2 linked regions of the Adhaeribacter arboris genome follow. The protein of the gene in region 1 interacts with the protein of each later gene in a pairwise test. Links are inferred from orthologs where the notes say so. Each region holds a gene or a part of one and is shown in the gene's direction. Other genes may lie near its edges.

What was found. Proteins that work in one complex are often made in the same cells at the same time.
Region 2: the proteins of AHMF7605_RS22860 (region 1) and ileS interact in binary tests that used the Escherichia coli proteins (3 or more experiments, as listed by UniProt). The link is inferred for Adhaeribacter arboris from one-to-one orthologs.

The regions. Positions count from the first base shown.
Region 1 is NZ_PYFT01000001.1:5,623,740-5,627,369, forward strand. What follows is about bases 186-3,045. They hold AHMF7605_RS22860 (ABC transporter substrate-binding protein), read left to right. Parts: upstream 186-1,037; coding sequence 1,038-2,054; downstream 2,055-3,045. Other genes in these bases: AHMF7605_RS22855 (FRG domain-containing protein), read right to left, coding at 186-552; AHMF7605_RS22865 (sugar ABC transporter ATP-binding protein), read left to right, coding at 2,171-3,045. In the rest of the region: more of AHMF7605_RS22855, read right to left, coding at 1-185; more of AHMF7605_RS22865, read left to right, coding at 3,046-3,630. UniProt on the Escherichia coli protein: Part of the ABC transporter complex RbsABC involved in ribose import. Binds ribose. Also serves as the primary chemoreceptor for chemotaxis.
Region 2 is NZ_PYFT01000001.1:4,483,038-4,487,792, forward strand. What follows is about bases 491-4,475. They hold ileS (isoleucine--tRNA ligase), read left to right. Parts: upstream 491-873; coding sequence 874-4,275; downstream 4,276-4,475. Other genes in these bases: AHMF7605_RS18285 (lipoprotein signal peptidase), read left to right, coding at 4,394-4,475. Also shown: AHMF7605_RS18275 (hypothetical protein), read right to left, coding at 1-216; more of AHMF7605_RS18285, read left to right, coding at 4,476-4,755. UniProt on the Escherichia coli protein: Catalyzes the attachment of isoleucine to tRNA(Ile). As IleRS can inadvertently accommodate and process structurally similar amino acids such as valine, to avoid such errors it has two additional distinct tRNA(Ile)-dependent editing activities.

The DNA.
Region 1 (3,630 bases):
AGGTGGTTCCAGAAATATAACGTAATCTTCCTCCTGAAAAGCGCCTAATTCTTTCAGCGAACTGCAGACCGGCTCCAATACTTCAGGGGTAAAAACATTCGAACCTTCCTCCGAAATGGCATCTTTCAGCACCAAGGGCAAATGGGAGTTCGACCGTACGTAATTCACGCACCAAATTACAGCATCCGTATCGTAGTGCAATAAATTATTAGTGGCAAAATGCAAGGCTACGTAAGGGGAGTAAGTCCAGTCGAGCAAACGGGTGGGCAAACCATGGTGCTGCGCTACGGCTAGCCAATTCCAGATTGAATTGCCCGGGGCAGCATCGCGGTGCGCGTATTTCCTAAAATTGCGCAGTAAATGCGTTTCCAGCTTTGGATAATCACCACCGAGCCGGATTAAGCTAGTGGTTAACTCAAAATTTTTATTCCACATGCCCCGGTAAACATAAGAAGAGCGGTAACGATTAATTTTCGGGTCCCAAGAATCATTAAATAGCGCCCTTTGCAATTCCTCCCAAGAGTTAACCAAAATATCGTTATCTGATGACATATTTAAAAAGGGACAGTTAAAGTTTACTGTTCCGTATACGTGAATCCGGTAAATTGTATAATTATTTACCGGAAGATGCTTGCCACCACCCAGAGAAATTTACCCGATCTAGAAAATGTAAGCTTGATTTAAGGACTGGTGGAGCCACGACCTGTCTTTTGTTCCAGGCAATAAATATGAAAGCAAATTGTTTTAATAAAAATTAATTTCCCTATTTTCACCACGCGATGAGCTGGCACTGAAGCAAAATTTTACGCTTAACTATTTAAATAAAAGGTTTGCACTAAAATTTATTTAGTACTTCAACGAAATTAGTTTGGCCTATGCCTTACACTAATTTATTGGTAAGCACCAATTTATTAATCGAACAACTACTTATACAACCGGTTTTGCCTTCATTCAGCAAAAATCTACTTAGTAGATTTTACAACAGACAAGATAATTTTTTACGCCTTATAAAAATGATAACTAATCGAAGCAGATTTTTGAAAAATGCCCTGGTTCTGGGAGCAATGGCTCTTGGTTCTGTTTTTACGGCCTGTAATAATAATTCTGGCTCCACGCAGGAAAATAGCACTAATGCTAAGCCAACAGCGGGTGAGACGTTAAAGATTGCCGTAATACCAAAAGGTTCGACGCATACCTACTGGAAAAGTGTACACGCCGGCGCCATGAAAGCAGCCAGCGAGTTAGGTAATGTAGAAGTTATTTGGCAGGGACCGCAAAAAGAAGACGACCGGCAAATGCAAATTCAGGTGGTTCAAAACTTTATCAGCCGCGGGGTGAACGGTATTGTTTTAGCTCCCCTCGACGAACGAAGCTTAGTACCGCCCGTGAAAGCCGCTATAAAACGTAAAATTCCGGTAGTAATTTTCGACTCCGATTTGGGTTCAAAAGAATACGCCAGTTTTGTGGCTACCGATAATTTTGCGGGAGGTAAATTATGCGCGCAACGGTTGGCGGAGTTGACCGGCGGGAAAGGAAAAATAATAATGCTGCGTTACAGCGAAGGCTCGGCCAGTACTCATGCTCGCGAAGAGGGTTTTTTAGCGGGCATGAAAGAATATGCTCCTGATGCCCAACTGGTTTCTACGAACCAGTACGCCGGCGCTACCATGGAAAAAGCTTTTCAGGCTTCTCAAAATTTGTTAAACCGTTTTGCTGACGTAAATGGTATTTACTGCCCGAATGAATCTTCCACGCAAGGAATGTTGCGGGCTTTGCAAACGGCCGGCAAAGCGGGCAAAGTAAAATTTGTGGGCTTTGATTCGAATGAAACTTTAATTACGGCCTTAAATGCGGGTACTATTCAGGGATTAGCTTTGCAGGACCCGTTTAACATGGGATACCAGGGAGTAAAAACCGCAGTAGCTGTTATTAAAGGGGATGCTTTCGAAAAGCGCATTGATACCGGAATTACTATGGCTACGAAAGAAAATATCAATGATCCTAAGATTAATGCCTTGCTCACGCCCGATTTAAAAAAATGGCTGAATGAGTAATTAGGCTTTAGTCGATAGTCCATAGTCCATAGTCTGTGGACCATAGTCCACAGACTATGGACTATAATTTTATAGGTACAGCCAGTTAAAATCTTATTCATTTAAATCTAAATTTCTTGCTGCTTTCTTTAGAAAATATAAGCAAAAGCTTTGGGCCGGTAAAAGCCTTAAAGAACGTTAGCTTGCAGGTAGAGCGTGGCGAAGTGCACGCGTTAATCGGCGAAAATGGGGCGGGTAAAAGTACCCTCATGAAAGTTTTGAGTGGAGCTTACACCGCGGATGGCGGCACCATGCATTTAGATGGCCAGTTATACGCGCCGGAATCACCGGCGGCGGGTCGTCAGTCGGGTATTGCCATGATTTACCAGGAATTAACTTTAGCGCCTCATTTGTCGATTGAAGAAAATATAATGCTGGGGCTGGAACGCACTTCGTTTGGGTTCGTGAAAAAGCAGCGGCAGCAGGTAAAAGAAGCACTCGACTGGTTAGGACAAGGTCACCTTGACCCGGATATGCCGGTTAATCGCTTAAGCTTAGGTAAACAACAACTGGTAGAAATTGCCCGCGCTTTGGTGATTGAATCAAGAGTGGTTATCCTGGATGAGCCTACCAGCTCTTTAACCGCCGAAGATGCCCGCGCTTTGTTTAAAGTAATCCGGAAGCTAAAAGAAAATAATATATCGGTTATTTACATCAGCCACTTTCTGGAAGAAGTAATGGAAATAGCCGACCGGTTTACCGTAATCCGCGACGGAGAATCTATCACTTCCGGTAACATATCCGAAGTTACTATTCCGGAAATAATCCGGCACATGATTGGCCGATCGGTAGAGGAGTTATACCCGCATCTTCCGCACCAAATTGGGGAGCCGGTTTTAACTGTTCGCAATCTGGTAACGGCTCCGTATCATAAAGAAATAACTTTTACGCTCCGGCGAGGTGAAATTTTAGGCATTTCGGGCTTGGTAGGGGCGGGGCGTTCCGAAACCATCCGGAGTATTTTTGGCTTGGAAATCGTTCGTAATGGTCAGGTAAAAATTAAAAATTACCCGGAACTCAACGCCGTATACATTAATCCGGGCAAGGCTTTAGGCACCGAAATGGATTTATTAAGCGAAAACCGGAAAGAAGAAGGCTTAGCTTTAAATTTATCCGTTGCCAATAACATTACTTTATCTGCCCTAAGTAAATACAGCAAATTCGGACTATTAAATTTGAACCAAGAGCACGAAACTGCTTCTAATTGGTCGGAAAAATTGCGCATAAAATGCCGTGATCCGAAACAAGCTATTGGTAGTTTATCGGGCGGAAATCAGCAGAAAGCTTGTATTGCGCGTTTATTGCACCACGATAGCGACATTTTATTCTTGGATGAACCCACCCGGGGAATTGATGTAGGAAGTAAAGCCGAAATTTACCGGTTAATTCAAACCTTAGCCTCCGAAGGTAAAGCCATTGTAGTTGTAAGTTCTTATTTACCGGAATTATTGGGAGTGTGCGATACCCTAGCGGTTATGTACCGGGGCCAGATGTCGGAGATTAAACCAATTTCCGCCTGGAATGAGCACGATATTAT
Region 2 (4,755 bases), 1.1 Mb from region 1 along the record:
TTGTAATACTGTGTTTAACTCATTAGCCGGGTCATTAAGGTTTGCTACTTGAGTTAATTCTTTATTTTTAGGCGAGTTGGTTTTGTAGGGATCTTTAAAGGCGCCGGTGCCTTTGGCAAAGCGGAAGGCTTGTGAGGTAGAGCAACTGCTACTAAATTGGCTAATAACTAATAGAGATATAATAAGTAATAAGCCGGAAGATTTTCGTGGATTCATAGTTCATGCACTTAATTAGGTTATAGCAAAAGTAATAGTTTCTGGATGCACCTAAGAAGTAAAATGCATAAAAGAACTACAGGTAATCACAGTTTTTCTTAAAAGTATGGTATAGCAAAGCTGTATAAACTCTGTAATTGCCTGTTTCTTTCTTTAAGGTTCTGTTCAAAATGTGTTTATTTTATCCGGAGGAATGAATTGTAAGTAGCTTAATTATATTTGGTTAGAATAAAGTAACAATATTGTTGTCCAAGAATTATCCCCATTATTCATTTAGTAAAACTGCATTATCGAATACTGTTTATCAAGCTACTTTTAAGAAAGAACTACATTTTATCTAGGAAGTAGTTAAAATCAACTCTACTATTTTATTACAAATGCAGGTATAATTTATACATCTTCGGTTTTATTGATTTGCTTTAGTATTTTTGCGCAAGTAAAGCTTTAAAGTAGCAAAACCACAAGGTGTTAAGTTTTTGGATTTAACCTTAAATAGTTTTACGAACTTAATTTTGTTCTTAAAGCTTTTACTAATACTTATGAACCAAGGTGTGCAGATAGGTTAAATATTAATGATCTAATCACCACATTACTAATAGTGAAGCTAATAAGGCAAATTAAAAGATATACCAGAAGATAATAAGTTAAATAATAACAGTGAAGTATAACGAGTACAAAAACCTAAACTACGCTAAGTTAGCCGAAGAAGTGCTGGCACGGTGGAATAGTAACAAGATATTTGAAAAGTCGGTGGAAACCCGGGAAGGACATCCTTCTTTTGTTTTTTACGAAGGTCCCCCTTCTGCAAACGGTACACCGGGTATTCACCACGTAATGGCCCGGGCCGTAAAAGATATCTTTTGCCGTTACAAAACTTTGAAAGGATTTCAGGTAAACCGTAAAGGAGGCTGGGATACGCACGGCTTGCCGATTGAACTTCAGGTTGAAAAAGAACTAGGTATAACTAAAGAAGATATAGGTAAGAAAATTTCTATTGAGGACTATAATGCTCGGTGCCGCGAAACCGTGATGCGTTATAAAAGTCAGTGGGATGATCTTACTCAAAAAATGGGTTATTGGGTAGACTTAGATAATCCGTATATAACCTTCGAAAACGATTATATCGAATCTATTTGGGCGCTTTTAAAGAAGCTGTACGAAAAAGGATTTTTATATAAAGGTTATACCATTCAACCGTATTCGCCCTCTGATGGTACCGGACTGAGCTCTCACGAACTAAACCAGCCCGGCTGCTATAGAGAAGTAAAAGATACGTCCATAGTTGCCCAGTTTAAAGTTATTAAAGATTCTAATTCAGAATTTCTTTTCTCTAAGCCTACTGGTGATGTCTTCATTCTTGCCTGGACAACTACTCCCTGGACCTTGCCGTCAAATACTGCTTTAGCCATAGGGGAAAAGATAGCTTATGTGCAGGTAAATACATTTAATGCCTATACGCATAAACCGGTAAGTGTGGTAATTGCCAAAGAACTGGTAGGTAAGTATTTCTCCGAAAAAAGTAAAAACTTGAAACTTGCAGATTACAAACCAGGAGATAAAGCCATTCCATTTGAGATTGTTCAGGAATTTACAGGTAAGCAATTAGTAGGTATCCGGTACGAACAACTAATGCCTTACCTGCAACCATTCTACGATGCCGATAAAGCATTCCAGGTAGTGGCGGGAGATTTTGTTACTACCTCCGACGGAACCGGCGTGGTGCATACGTCACCTACTTTTGGAGCGGATGACTTTCGCGTAGCCAAACAACACGGTATTCCGGCCTTAACTATAAAAGATGAAACCGGTAATGAGCTACCTACTGTAGATAGAAGAGGAAAATTCATTAATGAAATTGGCGTAAAGCTCCTGGAAGGTGTTGATAAATATAAAATCAAAACGCATAAAGCCCTTGGCCCAGATGACTTTTATGTGAAGAATTATACTAATGAAGATGAAAGTAATCCGGATTATAAAACAACAGATATTATTATCTCAATCATTTTAAAAGAAGAAAATAAAGCCTTTAAGGTTGAAAAATACGAGCATACCTATCCACATTCGTGGCGAACAGATAAACCGGTTTTATATTATCCATTAGATGCTTGGTTCATTAAAACTACAGCCGTAAAAAGTAGATTAGTTGAACTGAATAAAACCATAAATTGGAAACCGGAATCTACGGGTACAGGCCGCTTCGGTAATTGGCTCGAAAACCTGGTTGACTGGAATCTTTCCCGTTCCCGGTATTGGGGTACGCCCTTACCAATCTGGCGAACCGAAGATGGTACTGAGGAAATTTGCATTGGCTCCGTAGCTGAATTGCAAGCTGAAGTAGATAAGGCTGTTGCTGCTGGAATAATGGAAGCTACTGTAATTTCGGAAATGGATTTGCATCGGCCGTATGTGGATAACATTCGTTTGGTAGCGCCATCGGGCAAAGTAATGTACCGGGAACCAGACTTAATCGACGTTTGGTTCGATTCGGGAGCTATGCCTTATGCCCAGTGGCATTACCCATTAGAGAACAAAGAGATATTCCAGAAAAACTTCCCCGCCGATTTTATTGCGGAAGGAGTAGACCAGACGCGCGGTTGGTTCTTTACTTTACACGCCATTGCGGTTATGTTGGAAGATAACGTGGCGTTTAAAAATGTAATGGCCAATGGGTTAGTTCTTGATAAAAACGGCAATAAAATGAGCAAGCGCTTAGGCAATGCCGTGGATCCGTTCGAAACCATTAAAACCTACGGACCGGATGCGACACGTTGGTACATGATTTCGAATGCGCCGCCTTGGGATAACCTGAAATTTAATACCGACGGCATCGTAGAGGTACAGCGCCGGTTCTTCGGGACTTTACAGAATACCTATTCGTTCTTTGCGCTTTACGCAAACCTCGACAATTTCACGTATGCCGAAGCAGAAGTATCTTTAGAGAATCGGACGGAAAGCGATCGGTGGATAATCTCAAAATTAAATTCGTTGTTAACATTGGTAGATGCGGCTTACGCCGATTATGACCCAACGAAAGCTACCCGTGCTATTCAGGATTTTGTAAGCGATGATTTAAGTAACTGGTACGTGCGCCTGAACCGTAAGCGGTTCTGGAAAGGAGAGTACAACCAAGATAAAGTAGCGGCTTACCAAACGCTCTATACGTGTCTGGAAACAATAGCTTTATTAGCTGCCCCAGTTGCCCCTTTCTACATGGATCAGCTCTTCTTAGATTTGAACCGGGTATCTGGTAAGAATCAAGTAGAGTCGGTGCATTTAGCGGATTATCCCCAGGTGAGTGAATCAGCAATCGATGCCGAATTGGAAGAAAGAATGGCTTTAGCGCAAACTATATCGTCGCTGGTGCACTCGCTCCGGAAGAAAGAAAGCATGAAAGTACGGCAACCTTTATCGCGTATTTTAATACCGGTGCTTAACGGGAAAACAAAGACGCAAATAGAAGCCGTAGCCGATTTAATTTTATCGGAGGTAAACGTGAAAGCTATTGAATACATTGATGATACATCCGGTATATTGGTAAAGAAAATTAAACCTAATTTTAAAAAGCTAGGTCAGATTTTCGGTCCGCGCCTGAAAGAAGTAGCGGCCGCTATTCAGAAGATGAACCAGGATGAAATTAACAAGCTGGAAAAAGAAAATGGTTTTGAAATTCTGTTGGGCAATGATACGGTAATAATTACCTCGGACGATGTAGAAATTTCTTCCGAAGACATTCCGGGTTGGCTGGTAGCATCCGAAGGTAAATTAACGGTGGCTTTAGATATTACACTTACCGAAGCTTTAAAGCAGGAAGGTATTGCCCGTGATCTGGTAAACCGTATTCAAAACCTGCGGAAAGATAGCGGGTTAGATGTACAGGATCGTATCCGGATTTCGTTACAAAATAATAATGCCGAAGTGAATGCCGCTGTACAAGCTTTTGAGAAATACATCAGCGAAGAAACTCAGGCTACGGATGTGCAATTAACCGAAATAATAGCCGATGGTACGGCTCTGGAAATTGACGAATTTACCCTTACTGCCAAGCTGGAAGTAGTTTAAAAGTAGGTAATTTTTTGATAATTAATTGCTTTGGGAATTATGTAAGAGTAAAATTGTTTAAGTTTAATAATTGAACTTGTTTATCTAACTCCCAAACGTTTATAGTAAAAGTTTGTAGATGAAATATTATAAATATTACCTGCTTAGCCTTGTTGTTATCCTTATTGATCAAATTGTAAAATTTGTGGTCCATTTTAATATGGATATGGGATTACCCGGCGAGATTCATTTAATTGGCGAGTGGGCAAAGCTGCATTATACTCTTAACCCAGGAATGGCCTTTGGCGTGGAGTTAGGTTCTAGTTACGGTAAATTAATTTTAAGTTTGTTCCGGATGGTAGCCATGGTGTTCATTGGTTACGGCCTATATTATCTGTGGAAACATCGGGCGCATTCGGGTTTTATCTGGTGCGTAGCCTTAATTTTAGGCGGGGCCATTGGTAACCTGATTGATAGTATCTTCTACGGAATTTGGTTTGA